Regions from separate parts of the Streptomyces sp. NPDC059443 genome, predicted to be linked through region 2. Evidence: riboswitches for the same ligand, from Rfam matches in the RefSeq annotation. Region 2 holds a riboswitch; each other region holds the start of a gene.
What was found. A riboswitch is a leader RNA that binds a small molecule or an ion and turns the genes downstream of it on or off. The one in region 2 is predicted to bind cobalamin.
Positions count from the first base shown of each region.

Region 1: linked by a shared signal. The riboswitch ahead of metE (5-methyltetrahydropteroyltriglutamate--homocysteine S-methyltransferase) and the one ahead of ACFXDJ_RS23790 (cobalamin biosynthesis protein) in region 2 are both predicted to bind cobalamin.
Region 3: linked by a shared signal. The riboswitch ahead of ACFXDJ_RS02280 (ribonucleoside triphosphate reductase) and the one ahead of ACFXDJ_RS23790 (cobalamin biosynthesis protein) in region 2 are both predicted to bind cobalamin.

Region 1 is NZ_JBHYVM010000003.1:57,841-62,893, reverse strand. Features, by position in the region: gene aceA (isocitrate lyase) at 282-1,574, shown strand; partial or broken gene ACFXDJ_RS03565 (hypothetical protein) at 1,734-1,883, shown strand; gene ACFXDJ_RS03560 (3-hydroxybutyryl-CoA dehydrogenase) at 1,898-2,782, shown strand; cobalamin riboswitch at 2,932-3,158, shown strand; gene metE (5-methyltetrahydropteroyltriglutamate--homocysteine S-methyltransferase) at 3,313-5,053, shown strand, end outside.
Region 2 is NZ_JBHYVM010000026.1:8,619-13,671, forward strand. Features, by position in the region: gene ACFXDJ_RS23780 (anion permease) at 1-666, shown strand, start outside; gene ACFXDJ_RS23785 (hypothetical protein) at 695-916, shown strand; cobalamin riboswitch at 1,064-1,227, shown strand; gene ACFXDJ_RS23790 (cobalamin biosynthesis protein) at 1,263-2,225, shown strand; partial or broken gene ACFXDJ_RS23795 (cobyric acid synthase) at 2,222-4,014, shown strand; gene ACFXDJ_RS23800 (putative cobaltochelatase) at 4,011-5,053, shown strand, end outside.
Region 3 is NZ_JBHYVM010000002.1:141,775-146,827, forward strand. Features, by position in the region: gene ACFXDJ_RS02270 (hemerythrin domain-containing protein) at 1-185, opposite strand, end outside; gene ACFXDJ_RS02275 (anaerobic ribonucleoside-triphosphate reductase activating protein) at 289-942, opposite strand; gene ACFXDJ_RS02280 (ribonucleoside triphosphate reductase) at 939-2,768, opposite strand; cobalamin riboswitch at 2,746-2,887, opposite strand; gene ACFXDJ_RS02285 (hypothetical protein) at 3,230-3,694, shown strand; gene ACFXDJ_RS02290 (GNAT family N-acetyltransferase) at 3,713-4,246, opposite strand; gene ACFXDJ_RS02295 (NADP-dependent isocitrate dehydrogenase) at 4,411-5,053, opposite strand, start outside.

The DNA.
Region 1 (5,053 bases), on a different contig from region 2:
TCCCTTCTTGAGGGCACTGAGTGCCACTGCCAAAGTCTGTGGTGCGGCCCGCCGAACCCGGTGGCCGAGGCAGACGCTCCGGGCCCGATTCATGCCCTGATTCCGGAGAACCCGGCCGTCTTGTCCCGGCAACCCGGCAACATTGCTCAGCTCGGCCCACGGGCGGGGTCGGCGGCCGCGATCCACTACTTAGGCACAGGGTGCCAATGCGCTGAGCGATTGATCAGAGCATTCGCAGACCCGGCGATCAGCGATCAGCGATCACGGAAACGGTGACGGTCATGGCAGAGGCGAACACGACGACGGCGGCGGCGGCCCAGCGGCTGGAGCAGCGCTGGGCGTCCGACCCCCGCTGGGCGGGCATCGAGCGGACCTACAGCGCCGAGGACGTGGTGCGGCTCTCCGGCAGCGTCCGCGAGGAGCACACCCTCGCCCGCCGCGGCGCCGAGCGGCTCTGGCGCCAGCTGCACGAGCAGGACTACATCCACGCCCTGGGCGCGCTGACCGGCGGCCAGGCGGTCCAGCAGGTACGGGCCGGACTCCAGGCGATCTACCTCTCCGGCTGGCAGGTGGCCGCCGATGCCAACCAGGCGGGCCACACCTACCCGGACCAGAGCCTGTACCCGGTCAACTCCGTTCCCCAGGTGGTCCGTCGGATCAACAACGCGCTGCTGCGCGCCGACCAGATCGCCACCGCCGAGGGCGGCGCCGACACCACCGACTGGCTGGCGCCGATCGTCGCGGACGCCGAGGCCGGATTCGGCGGCCCGCTCAACGCCTTCGAGCTCACCAAGGCGATGATCGCGGCGGGTGCGGCCGGCATCCACTACGAGGACCAGCTGGCCTCCGAGAAGAAGTGCGGCCACCTCGGCGGCAAGGTCCTCGTCCCCACCTCGCAGCACATCCGCACCCTGAACGCGGCCCGCCTCGCGGCGGACATCGCCGACACCCCGACCCTGATCATCGCCCGCACCGACGCCCTCGCAGCGAACCTCATCACCAGCGACGTCGACGAGCGCGACGCACGGTTCGTCACCGGCGAGCGCACTGCCGAGGGCTTCTACCGCGTGCGGAACGGCATGGCCCCCGTCATCTCGCGCGGCCTCGCCTACGCCCCGTACGCCGACCTCATCTGGGTGGAGACCGGAACCCCGGACCTGGCCCAGGCCCGCGAGTTCGCCGAGGCGATCCACGCGCAGTACCCGGACCAGATGCTCGCCTACAACTGCTCGCCGTCCTTCAACTGGAAGGCGGCGCTGGACGACGACCAGATAGCCAAGTTCCAGCGCGAGCTCGGCGCGATGGGCTACCGCTTCCAGTTCATCACCCTGGCCGGATTCCACTCCCTCAACCACGGCATGTTCGACCTGGCCCGCGGCTACGCCGAACACGGCATGACCGCCTACGTGGACCTCCAGGAGCGCGAATTCGCCGCCCAGGCACAGGGGTTCACCGCGGTGAAGCACCAGCGCGAGGTGGGGACAGGGTACTTCGACCTGGTCTCCACCGCCGTCAACCCGGCCTCCTCCACCACCGCGCTCGCAGGTTCCACCGAGGAAGAGCAGTTCCACTAAACCCTCTTCTTCGACCGTCCCCCGCCGGCCAGATTCCGCGTGGGTGCCCGACCGCCGTTCGTGTCGGGCACCCACCGCCCCGCTGAGGAGAACCACATGTCCCTGAAGCCCCCGACCAGCAGTGTCCGGGTTCTCGGCGCACCGGGCGAGCGCCACGAGGAGGTCAAGGAGTACCGCCTCGGCGAGCAGGTCGCGACCCTCATGGTCCGCCCGCGCGGGTGGCACCTCACCGAGGAACACCTGGAGACCGACGGACGCCCGGTGTCCGCCTCCCTCGTCGACTTCGGCCACCTCGTCCGCCACTCCGCCGCGCAGGTGAACGCGTGAACGCCCCCGCGCGGGCGTCCCGCATCCAGCGCGTCGGAGTCGTCGGTGGAGGCCAGATGGGTGCCGGAATCGCCGAGGTGTGCGCCCGAGCCGGCCTCGACACCGTCGTAGCCGAGTCGGACGCCACCGCCGGCCGCGCCGCCCGCGAGCGCGTCGCCGTCTCACTGGAGCGCGCCGTCCAGCGGGGCAAGCTGGACCGGATCTCCGCCGAAGACGCCCTGGCCCGGCTCGTGTTCACGGGGGACCTGGAGGACCTCGCCGACCGGCAGCTGGTCATCGAGGCCGTGACCGAGAACCCGGACGCCAAGACGGAGATCTTCACCGCCCTAGACAAGATCGTCGAGGATCGGGAGGCCATCCTCGCCACGAACACCTCGGCCATCCCGATCATGCGGCTGGGCATGGCCACCGGCCGCGCCGACCGGGTCGTGGGCTTGCATTTCTTCAACCCCGTCCCCGTCCTGCCGCTGGTCGAGGTCGTCTCCTCCCTCCACACATCGGCGGACACCCTCGTCGCAGTCGAGGCCTTCGCCCGCGAAGCTCTGGGCAAGACCACGGTCCGCTCCCAGGACCGGGCCGGCTTCGTCGTCAACGCCCTGCTCGTCCCCTACCTCCTCTCGGCCATTCGCATGGCCGAATCCGGGTACGCCAGTGCCGCCGACGTGGACGCCGGAATGGAACTGGGCTGCGCCCACCCCATGGGGCCGCTCAAGCTCGCGGACCTGATCGGCCTGGACACGGTCGCGGCCATCGCCGAGTCCCTCTACGAGGAGTTCAAGGAACCCCTGTATGCCCCGCCCCCGCTGCTCCAGCGGATGGTGCAGGCGGGTTTGCTGGGCCGCAAGAGCGGCCGCGGGTTCCACACGTACGGCCGGGGCTGAGGGTCCCGGCAGGTCTCCGGGCCTGAGGGTGCGCCGGAGGCGCGCGAGAACGGTGGGGGTGTGGCGCGTGGTGTCGCCGCACCCCCACCGTGTCTCATTTCCCCGTCCGACATGTGGAAAGTCGTGTCCCTTCCCCGGTCGGTCGACCTACTGTGGGCCTCGCAGCTGGTTCGCCCCCGCCCTCCAGGCGGGAAGCGTCGTAAGAGGGAACCCGGTGGGAATCCGGGACTGCCCCGCAGCGGTGAGCGGGAACGACCGCCGTCATACGCACTGGGACCTGAACCGGTCCTGGGAAGCGACGGCCATTAGGTGCCCGCCGGGAGACCGGCAGGCGTGCCCGCGAGTCCGAAGACCTGCCCGTTGCCCGTGCGCGATCGACCGCGCACGGTTTCCCGGTGACCTCGTGGGCGGGTCGGCGTGCATCTCGGGCGGATCCTCCCCGTCGCGTACCTCGGTCGTACGCGATCACGGCGGGCCGCCCGTTGCGGCACCCCTTCGCATCCTCGGCCCGTCACCGGGTCCATGGAGACATGCTCGCGAAGGAGAGTTCCGTGACCACCTCGAACCCCGCCGTACGCGCCACCGTGTACGGCTACCCCCGCCAGGGTCAGAACCGTGAACTGAAGAAGGCCGTCGAGGGCTACTGGAAGGGCCGCGTCACCGCCGAAGCCCTCCGGGACACCGCCCGCGACCTGCGCCGCACCAACTGGCAGCAACTGGCCGAGGCGGGCATCACCGAGATTCCGACCGGTGACTTCTCGTACTACGACCACGTCCTGGACACCACGGTCATGGTCGGCGCGGTCCCCGAGCGCCACCGGGCCGCCGTGGACGCGGATCCCCTGGACGGGTACTTCGCCATGGCGCGCGGCACCCAGGACGTGGCCCCTCTTGAGATGACCAAGTGGTTCGACACCAACTACCACTACCTGGTCCCCGAGCTCGGCCCCGACACCGTCTTCACCGCCGACTCCGCCAAGCAGGTGGCCGAACTGAAGGAGGCCCTGGCCCTCGGCCACACCGCCCGCCCGGTCCTGGTCGGCCCGGTGACCTACCTGCTCCTCGCCAAGCCCGCGCCCGGCGCGGCCGCCGACTTCGAGCCGCTGACCCTGCTCGACCGGCTGCTGCCCGTCTACGCCCAGGTCCTCGCCGACCTGCGCGCCGCGGGCGCCGCATGGGTCCAACTGGACGAGCCGGCTCTGGTCCAGGACCGCACCCCGGCCGAACTGAACGCCGCCGCCCGCACCTACCGGGAACTCGGCACCCTGACCGAGCGCCCCAAGCTTCTCGTCGCCTCCTACTTCGACCGTCTCGGCGAGGCCCTGCCCGTGCTGGCGAAGGCGCCCGTGGAGGGACTCGCCCTCGACTTCACCGACCGGGCCGCCGCCAATCTCGACGACCTCGCCGCGGCGGGCGGCCTCCCCGGCAAGCGGCTGGTCGCCGGCGTGGTCAACGGCCGCAACATCTGGATCAACGACCACCAGAAGTCGCTGACCACCCTCGGCACCCTCCTCGGCCTCGCCGAGCGGGTCGACGTCGCCGCTTCCTGCTCCCTGCTGCACGTCCCGCTGGACGCCGAGACCGAGCGCGACATCGACCCGCAGATCCGGCGCTGGCTCGCCTTCGCCCGCCAGAAGACGACCGAGATCACCACCCTGGCCCGCGGACTCGCCCTGGGCACCGACGCGATCACCGCCGAACTCGCGGCGAACCGGGCCGACCTGGCCTCCCGGGCGACCTCCGCGATCACCCACGACCCCGCCGTCCGGGCGCGGACCGAGGCGATCACGGACGCGGACGGCCGCCGAGCCCAGCCCTACACCGAACGGGCCGCCGCCCAGCACGCCCACCTGGGCCTGCCGCTGCTGCCCACCACGACCATCGGGTCCTTCCCGCAGACCGCCGAACTGCGCGTGGCCCGGGCGGACCTGCGCGCCGGACGCATCGACACCGCCGGGTACGAGGAGCGGATCGAGGCCGAGATCCGCGAGGTGCTCTCCTTCCAGGAGAAGACCGGGATCGACGTCCTGGTGCACGGCGAGCCCGAACGCAACGACATGGTCCAGTACTTCGCCGAGCAGCTCACCGGCTACCTCGCCACCCAGCACGGATGGGTCCAGTCCTACGGCACCCGCTACGTGCGCCCGCCGGTCCTGGCCGGGGACATCTCCCGTCCCGACCCGATGACCGTCCGCTGGACCACGTACGCCCAGTCGCAGACCGCCAAGCCGGTCAAGGGCATGCTGACCGGCCCGGTCACCATGCTCGCCT
Region 2 (5,053 bases):
GCGCTCGTCGCCGGCGGTGCCATCGCCCCCGGCTCCAACCCGCCGGTCTGGGTCATCGTCTCCGCCGGCATGGCCATCGCGATGGGCACCTACCTGGGCGGCTGGCGCATCATCCGCACCATGGGCAGCGGCCTGACCGACCTGCAGCCGCAGCAGGGCTTCGCCGCCCAGACCTCGGCCGCCAGCGTCATCCTGGCCTCCTCGCACCTCGGCTTCTCCCTCTCCACCACGCACGCGTGCTCCGGCGCCGTGATGGGCTCGGGTCTGGGACGCAAGGGCGGTGTGGTCCGCTGGTCCACCGCCACCCGCATGTTCATCGCGTGGGGCCTGACCCTGCCGGCCGCGGCCCTGGTCGCTTCCGGTGCCGAGCTGGTCATGCGCACCGGTGACATCGGCGTCGTCGCCGTCGCGCTCTTCCTGGTCGCCTCCTGCGTCGCCATCTGGTTCATCTCGCGCCGCCAGGTCGTCGACCACACCAACGTCAACGAGGTCGCCCCGGCCGGCGCCGAGGAGCCGGGCGTGGTCACCACGGCCATGGCCGCCGTCGCCGTCCCGCCGGTCGCGGGCACCGCCGCCGGCACCACCGCCGCGGTGACGGACGAGGCCCTGAAGGCCACCATCCCGGCCGCCCCCGCGACCCCCGCGGCTCCGGCCGCCGCGGTCTGACCCCGAGAACGACAGAGGAATCCGCAGCATGAAGATCGACTGGGCAGCACTCGGCTCCGTCTTCGGGGTCAGCCTCACCGCCACCGTCGTCCTCGTGACCCTGTTCACCCTGGGTCTGATGGGCCTCTCCAAGCACGAGGCCGCCACCGAGCAGGGCGGCGCCGCCACCCTGGCCCGTACCGGCGCCTACGCCTGCTTCGCGCTCTGCGCGGCGGCCGTGAGCTACGGGATCTACCTGATCGTCGCCTGAGACGCCGGGCCCCGTGTTGAAGGCTCCCTCCGGGTTCACCCCGGGGGGAGCTTTCGCGTGCCCGCCCCCTGCCTCGCCGCCGCCCCGGACCCGTCCCGCACCCGTCCCGGCCCACCCGTCTCCACCACCCCACAGCAGGTCAACGGCGAGTTGACGGGCCTTCGCGGTGCGTGGTGGACTGCCCGAGCCAATACGGCGGCATGGAGAGGAAGTCCGGTGCGAATCCGGCGCGGTCCCGCCACTGTCACCGGAGCACTCAAGCCGAGTGCGACCGGGAGCCAGGAACTCTCGCCGCCGGACACGTCGAACCAGGGCGCGGACCCTGAGTGAGGACATACCTGCCACCATGCGTGCCGATCGCGTCTTCGCGTACGGCGCCACGGCCGGCCTGATCGGCGACCGGATCCTCGGGGATCCGCGCCGAGGGCACCCCGTGGCCGCCTTCGGACGAGCCGCCGCCACGGTCGAACGCGCCCTGTGGCGCGACGACCGCGCCCGCGGCGCCCTGCACACCCTGGTCTGCGCCGGGGGCGCGGCCGCCATCGGCGCGCTGGGCGCCCGCGCCGTGCGCTCCCGGCCCGCGGCTGCCCGCATAGCCCTGACCGCCGCCGCCACCTGGGCCGTCGTGGGCGGCACTTCCCTGGGCCGCGAAGCCCGCGCCATCGGCGGGGCGCTCGCCGCCGGAGACGCCGAGACGGCCCGCGAGCGGCTGCCGCACCTGTGCGGGCGCGACCCCCAGGCCCTGGACGAACAGCAGATGGCCCGCGCCGTGGTGGAGTCGGTCGCCGAGAACACCTCCGACGCGGTGGTCGGAGCCCTGGTGTGGGGCGCCGTCGGCGGCGTCCCCGGACTGCTGGCCTTCCGCGCCGTGAACACCCTGGACGCGATGGTCGGCCACAAGTCCCCCCGCTACCTGCGCTACGGCTGGGCCTCGGCCCGGCTCGACGACCTCGCGGGCTGGCCGGGCGCCCGGCTGACGGCCCTGGCCGCCGTACTGGCCGGCCCCGACCGGCGGGGAGCCGTACGGGCCTGGCGCGCGGACGCCGCCAAACACCCGAGCCCGAACGCGGGGCCGGTGGAATCCTCGTTCGCCGGGGCGCTCGGCGTCCGGCTGGGCGGGACCCTGGCCTACGGGGGGCGGGTCGAGCACCGGGCGGTGCTCAACGGCGAGGAGGGGCGGCCGGTGGAGGTCGCCGACATCGAGCGGGCGGTCCGGCTGTCGCGGCAGGTGACTTGGGTGGCGCTGGGGGCCTGTGTGGCCGCCCGGACGCTGATCTCCCGTACGAAGAGGAAGGGGCGGCGCGCATGAGCGGCGGCGCGAAGCGCGGCGGGGGGCTCCTCGTCGCCGGTACGACATCGGACGCGGGCAAGAGCGTGGTCACGGCGGGCATCTGCCGGTGGCTGGCGCGCAGCGGGGTGAAAGTGGCCCCGTTCAAGGCGCAGAACATGTCCCTGAACTCCTTCGTGACGCGCGAAGGCGCGGAGATCGGCCGGGCGCAGGCCATGCAGGCGCAGGCCGCGCGCGTGGAGCCGACCGCGCTGATGAACCCGGTGCTGCTCAAGCCGGGCAGCGACCGCAGCAGCCAGGTGGTGTTGCTGGGCAAGCCGGTGGGCGAGATGAGCGCCCGCGGTTTCTTCGGGGGGTCCGGGGGGTCGTCCCCCGGGAAGGCGCTGCACGGGGGACGTCAGGAGCAGTTGCTCGGCATCGTGACGGACTGCCTTGAGCAGTTGCGGGGCACGTATGACGCCGTGATCTGCGAGGGGGCGGGCAGCCCGGCCGAGATCAACCTGCGGCGCACCGACATCGTGAACATGGGCATCGCGCGGGCCGCGCGGTTCCCGGTGGTCGTGGTCGGCGACATCGACCGGGGCGGGGTCTTCGCCTCGTTCTTCGGCACCACGGCGCTCCTGTCGCCCGAGGACCAGTCGCTGATCGCGGGCTACCTGGTCAACAAGTTCCGCGGCGACGTCTCCCTGCTGGAGCCCGGCATGGAGATGCTGCGGGGCCTGACGGGGCGGGCGACGTACGGGGTGCTGCCCTTCCAGCACGGTCTGGGCATCGACGAGGAGGACGGCCTGCGGGTCTCCCTGCGGGGTGCGGTACGGGAATCCGTGGTCGCCCCGCCCGTCGGCGAGGACGTGCTGCGGGTCGCGGTGTGCGCGGTCCCGCTGATGTCGAACTTCACGGACGTGGACGCGCTCGCGGCGGAGCCGGGGGTGGTGGTGCGGTTCGTGGACCGGGCCGAGGAACTGGCCGACGCGGACCTGGTCGTCGTACCGGGTACTCGGGGGACGGTCAAGGCGCTGGCGTGGCTGCGAGAGCGGGGGCTCGCGGACGCCCTGGCCCGGCGGGCCGCCGAGGGGCGGCCGGTGCTGGGCATCTGCGGCGGGTTCCAGGTGCTGGGCGAACGGATCGAGGACGAGGTCGAGTCGAAGGCCGGTTCCGTGCCGGGGCTCGGGCTGCTGCCGGTGCGCGTGCGCTTCGAGCGGGAGAAGACCCTGGCGCGGCCGGTGGGTTCGGCGCTGGGCGAGTCGGTCGAGGGCTACGAGATCCACCACGGCGTGGCCGAAGTCCTGGGCGGGACCCCCTTCCTGGACGGCTGCCGGGTCGGGGAGGTGTGGGGCACCCACTGGCACGGCTCGCTGGAGTCGGACGGCTTCCGCCGGGCGTTCCTCCGGGAGGTCGCCTCGGCGGCGGGCCGGCGCTTCGTTCCGGCTCCGGACACGTCGTTCGCCTCGCTGCGTGAGGAACAGCTGGACCTGCTGGGCGATTTGATCGAGGAGCACGCGGACACGGATGGTCTGATGCGCCTGATCGAAGGCGGGGCCCCGGCGGGCCTTCCGTTCCTCCCCCCGGGCGCGCCGTGACGGAGACCCTGCGGGGCCCGTCCCCTACCCGCCCTTCCACCGTTCCCCGGGCTCTGCCCGGACCCGCGCCTCAAACGCCGGCGAGGCTTGAATTGCGCTGCGCGCAATCCAGCCCGCCGGGCCAGATCCAGCCCCGCCGGCGTTTGAGGCGCGGGGTCCGGGGCAGCGCCCCGGCAGCGGCGCCGCAGACGACAACGGTCCGCACCTTCGAAGGAGTGAGCAACACGTGAGTACGCCCTACCCGTTCACCGCACTGGTCGGTCAAACCGACTTGCGCCTCGCGCTGCTGCTCAACGCCGTGAGCCCCGCGGTCGGCGGCGTACTCGTGCGCGGCGAGAAGGGGACGGCCAAGTCCACGGCCGTCCGCGCCCTGTCGGCCCTGCTGCCACAGGTCGAGGTGGTCCCCGGCTGCCGGTTCAGCTGCGCGCCCACCGCCCCGGACCCCGTCTGCCCCGACGGCCCCCACGAGAACGGTCCCGCCGCCGCCCGGCCCGCCCGCATGGTGGAGCTGCCCGTCGGCGCCTCCGAGGACCGCCTCGTCGGCGCCCTCGACATCGAACGCGCCCTCGCCGAAGGCGTGAAGGCCTTCGAACCCGGCCTGCTGGCCGACGCGCACCGCGGGATCCTGTACGTCGACGAGGTCAATCTGCTCCACGACCACCTCATCGACCTCCTCCTCGACGCCGCCGCGATGGGCGCCTCCTACGTCGAGCGCGAGGGCGTCTCCGTCCGGCACGCCGCCCGCTTCCTCCTCGTCGGCACGATGAACCCCGAGGAGGGCGAGCTCCGCCCGCAGCTCCTCGACCGGTTCGGGCTGACCGTCGAGGTCGCCGCCTCCCGCGAGCCCGTCCAGCGGGTCGAGGTCGTGCGCCGCCGGCTCGCGTACGAGGACGATCCGGCGGGCTTCGCCGGCCGCTGGGCCGGGGACGAGAGCGAGGTCCGCGCCCGGGTCGTGGCCGCGCGCGCCCTGCTGCCGAAGGTCGTCCTCGGCGACACCTCGCTGCTGCAGATCGCCGCGACCTGCGCCGGTTTCGAGGTCGACGGCATGCGCGCCGACATCGTGATGGCCCGGACCGCGACCGCGCTCGCCGCCTGGGCCGGGCGGACCGAGGTGCGCAAGGAGGACGTGCGCCAGGCCGCCCTGCTCGCGCTCCCCCACCGCCGCCGCCGCAACCCCTTCGACGCGCCGGGCCTCGACGAGGAGAAGCTGGACCGGATCCTGGACGGGTTCCCCGACGACGAGCCGGACCACGAGCCCGAGCCGGATCC
Region 3 (5,053 bases), on a different contig from region 2:
TCGCCCGCGTGGTGGTGGTGCAGGGTCTCCAGCAGCAGCGACAGCCGCTCCGCGACCCGTTTGACCTGCGCGCGGCCCCCCTCGGGCGCCGTGCGCACCCGGTCCGCCGCCTCGTGGAACTCCCGCCGGAACATCCGGTGGACCACGACCATGTCGTGCGTGAACGGCCTTCCCTGACTCTCCATCTCCGATGACCCCCCGGTCTTGACGGACACGTCCGCCACCAGCGTGACGCACCCCGGCCCGCAGGCGCCAGGGCGCACGGCAGCGCGCGGGCGGATCGGGACACTAGGACTTCGGCGGGCGCATCTCCTGGCGGAGTGTGGCCCGCGCACCCAGTCCGGCGAGCCAGTCGTCCAGGTCCGCCATCGCGGGCGGGTCCAGGAGGGACGGGTCCACCGTGGTGCGGAGCTGGTGGGGCACGCCCGAACTCAGGAGGAGTCGCAGACTGCGCTCCGCCGAGGCGGCCGCGTGGCCGACTCCGGTGACCCGCTCGTAACGGCCGGGCGGGGCCTTGACGTCGAAGCCGACCCAGTCCAGCAGGCCCCCGTCCAGCAGCCGGGCGAGACGCCGGGGGAAGGCTCCGCCGGTGTGCAGGCCGACCTGGAGGCCCAGGGCGCGTGCCTCTCGTACGGCCTGCGCGAGACCGCGCTGGAGCAGCGGCTCCCCGCCGGAGAAGACGATCCCGTCGAGCAGCCCCGTACGGCGGGCGAGGTGGCCGAGCACCTCGTCCCAGGAGACGGCGGCCGGGGCACGGGCGGGCAGCAGGCCGGGGTTGTGGCAGTAGCCGCAGCGCCAGGGGCAGCCCTGGCAGAAGACGGTGGTCACGAGCCGGCCCGGCCAGTCGCAGGTGGACAGGCGGGACCAGCCGCCGATCCGGATGACCTCGGCGGAGGCGGCCGGGCCCGGCGGCACGGCGGGGGCCGGGGGTCCGGAGGTCACGCCGCCGCCTTGAAGGGGACGCGCTCGGCGTGTTCGCCCTTCTTGCCGATGTTGAAGGAGGACACCGGGCGGTGGTAGCCCATGACCCGGGTCCAGACCTCGCACGCCGCGCCGCAGCTGGGGCACTCGGGCCGCTCCCCCGCCAGGTAGCCGTGGTCGGCGCAGATGGAGAAGGTCGGGGTGACCGTCAGGTACGGGAGCCGGAAGGTCTCCAGCGAGCGCCGTACGAGTGCGCGGCAGGCCTCGGCCGTCGGGATCCGCTCGGGGGTGTACAGGTGCAGGACGGTGCCGCCCGTGTACTTGCCCTGGAGTTCGTCCTGGCGCTCCAGCGCCTCGAAGGGGTCGTCGGTCCATCCGACGGGCAGCTGCGAGGAGTTGGTGTAGTACGGGTTGGCGTCGGTGCCGGCCTGGAGGATCCCGGGGAAGCGGGCCCGGTCCTCCTTCGCGAAGCGGTAGGTGGTGCCCTCGGCCGGGGTGGCCTCCAGGTTGTAGAGGTGGCCGGTGCTCTCCTGGAACTCGACCATCCGGGCCCGGACCCGGTCCAGCAGCCGGACCGCGAGGGCGTAGCCCTCGGGCGCGGTGATGTCGTAGGCGTCCGCGCTGAAGTTGCGGATCATCTCGTTGACGCCGTTGACGCCGATGGTGGAGAAGTGGTTGCGCAAGGTGCCCAAGTACCGCTTGGTGTAAGGGAAGAGGCCGCCGTCGATCAGCTCCTGGACGGTGGCCCGCTTGAGTTCGAGGCTGTCCTTGGCGAGATCGCACAGCCGGTCCACCGCGGCCAGCAGTCCCGGCTCGTCACCGGCGTACGCGTACCCGAGCCGGGCGCAGTTGAGGGTGACGACCCCGAGCGAACCGGTCTGCTCGGCGCTGCCGAAGAGGCCGTTGCCGCGCTTGAGCAGCTCCGTCAGATCGAGCTGGAGGCGGCAGCACATGGAGCGGATCATGTTCGGTTCGAGTGCGGAGTTGATGAAGTTCTGGAAGTACGGGAGCCCGTACTTGGCCGTCATCGCGAAGAGCCGCTCGGCGTTCTCGCTCTCCCAGGGGAAGTCCCGGGTGATGTTGTAGGTCGGGATGGGGAAGGTGAACACCCGTCCGGTGGCGTCCCCTTCGGTCATCACCTCGATGTACGCCCGGTTGATCAGGTCCATCTCGGCCTGGAGCTCGCCGTAGGTGAAGCCGGCTTCCTCGCCCGCGACGACCGGGATCTGATCGCGCAGGTCCTCGGGGCAGGTCCAGTCGAAGGTGAGGTTGGTGAAGGGGGTCTGGGTGCCCCAGCGCGAGGGCACGTTGAGATTGTGGACCAGCTCCTGGATGCACTGCCTGACCTGCGGGTACGTCATCGCGTCGAGGCGGACGTAGGGGGCGAGGTAAGTATCGAAGGAGGAGAAGGCCTGGGCGCCCGCCCATTCGTTCTGCAGGGTGCCCAGGAAGTTCACGATCTGGCCCACGGCCGAGGACAGGTGCCGGGGCGGGGCGGAGTCGATCTGGCCGGGGACCCCGCCCAAGCCCTCGGCCAGCAGGGTGCGCAGGGACCAGCCCGCGCAGTAGCCGGAGAGAATGTCCAGGTCGTGGATGTGGAAGTCGCCCTCCCGGTGGGCGCGGGCCACGTCGGCCGGGTAGACCTGCTCCAGCCAGTAGTTCGCGGTGATCTTGCCCGCCGCGTTGAGGATGAGGCCGCCGAGCGAATAGCCCTGGTTGGCATTGGCGTTCACCCGCCAGTCCCGGCGGTCCAGGTACTCGGTCACGGTCTCTACGGCATCGACGACAGCAGTCACGGCAGCCCTCCCACGAGGCTCGGCACGGAAGTACGGATCACATGCCGGCAGGGGTCGGACTCGTCCACACGGGGTGGACACAACCGTTGCGGGGCAGTCCCGGATTCACACCGGATTCCCTGTGACTCGGTCGGGGCGAACCCCGCCGAACCGGCAGGGCCAACACTACATATGGATGCGAGCAGGACCTGCAACCACTACATATTGGGTGACGAAGGTCCCGGGGCAGAGGCCTTCCGGCCCTCGGGCCGCGGGCCTCCCTAGTCCGCCGCCTCGGCCGCGGACGACCGTTGCCCGGACGCCGAGGGCGGCTCTTCACCTAGGAGTGGACAAAGGCGCGTTGCCTGTACAACTGCTGTGATCATCGGGCGCCACGGGCCTTTCAGCGGAATAGGGAATTCCCCTGGCCTTCCGGCGAAAGTGGCGCATAATCGTCTTCATGCGGCTTGAACAAGCCTCTTGCCGCGTATGGTCACGCATGCATGGGGGGCATCGTGCCGATGAGTGATTCCATGGGCGATTCCGTGAGCGATTCCGTGGGAGCCGGCATATTTCCGGCCACGTCCGTCGAGTTTTCCCGCCTGCTCACCACCGTACGGCGGTGCAGGGTGCTCACCGTCACCGGACGGTTCCGGGAGCCCCGGAGCCTGCTGGTGCGGGAGATCGGGGAGCGGCTCGCGTCCAACTTCTACGACGGCGTGGCCGTCGTCGGCATGGACCACCGCTTCGGGGTCCGCGACCTGACGGCCGCGCTGGGCTGCGTACCGGGCATGCCGTTCCTGCCGTACGGCACGGTGAACGCGGCGTCGTGGCTGGCCGAGCGCGACATGCTGCTCGTCCTCGACGGCTCCGACCACCTCGCGCCCGAGACCCTGGCCTGGCTGCGCGACCTGCTCACCGCGGCCCCCGGCCTGCGGATCCTGTCGGCCGGACGCCATCCGCTGGGGTTCCCGCAGGAACGGGTGCACCGGCTGTGAACTCCGCGCCCCGACCGGCTACTCGGCCCGCCAGTCCTCGGCCAGCAGCCCCATCACCACCTCGTCCGTGAACTCCCCGCACACCCAGGCCGCCCGGCGCAGGGTCCCCTCCAGGACGAATCCGTTCGCGCTCGCGGCCCGGATCATGGGGAGGTTGTCGGCCAGGGTGTCCACCTGGAGCCGCTGCAGCCCGCGCACGGAGAACCCGTAGCGGCACAGCAGTCGCACGACGTCCTCGCCCAGGCCCCGGCCACGGCTGCCGGGGCGCAGCGAGATGCCGAGGTGGGCGGAGCGGTTGTGCGCGTCGATGGCCCAGAGCAGGGCCTCGCCCGCCAGTTCGCCGGTGGCCCGCTCCACTACGGAGAAGCAGGCCACGGCGTCGGAGGGCTCGCGGGGTTCGTACGGGGAGTGCCCGCTCGCCGCCCCGACCGGCCGCCAGGGCCGCGTGTCGGCGCGCGAGCGCGTGGCCACGTCCTCGTAGAGCTCGGCGTGGAGCACGGCCACGTCGTCGGTGTGCCGGGCGCGCAGTCCGGCCAGTTCTCCTTGAATCATGCGGCCTTACTAGCCTGCGCCGGGCCGCGGCCACAACCGGGTTTCCGCCCCGGGGCCCGCCCCGGACACGGCTCCACCCCGGACACGGCTCCGCCCCGGTCGGCGGCTGCCGGCCGGGGCGGACCCGTTGAAGCGGTGTTTCCAGTGTGTCCCTACCGGCAGACCTAGCCGAGGATCGCGAGCGCCTGGTTCAGCGTCGCGGACGGCCGCATGATCGCCGAGGCCTTGGCGGCGTCGGGCTGGTAGTAACCGCCGATGTCGGCCGGGGAGCCCTGCACCGCGATGAGCTCGGCGACGATGGTCTCCTCCTGCTCGCCCAGGGTCTTGGCGAGCGCCTCGAAGGAGGCGGCGAGCTCGGCGTCGGCGGTCTGCTTCGCCAGCTCCTGCGCCCAGTACAGGGCGAGGTAGAAGTGGCTGCCGCGGTTGTCGATGCCGCCCAGCTTGCGGCTCGGCGACTTGTCCTCGTTGAGGAAGGTGCCGGTCGCGCGGTCCAGGGTGTCCGCGAGGACCTGGGCGCGGGCGTTGCCGGTGGTGGTGGCGAGGTGCTCGAAGGAGACGGCCAGCGCGAGGAACTCGCCGAGCGAGTCCCAGCGGAGGTAGTTCTCCTTGACGAGCTGCTGCACGTGCTTCGGGGCGGAGCCGCCGGCGCCCGTCTCGAAGAGGCCGCCGCCGTTCATGAGCGGGACGACCGACAGCATCTTGGCGCTGGTGCCCAGCTCCAGGATCGGGAAGAGGTCGGTCAGGTAGTCGCGCAGCACGTTGCCGGTCACCGAGATGGTGTCCTCGCCGCGGCGGATGCGCTCCAGG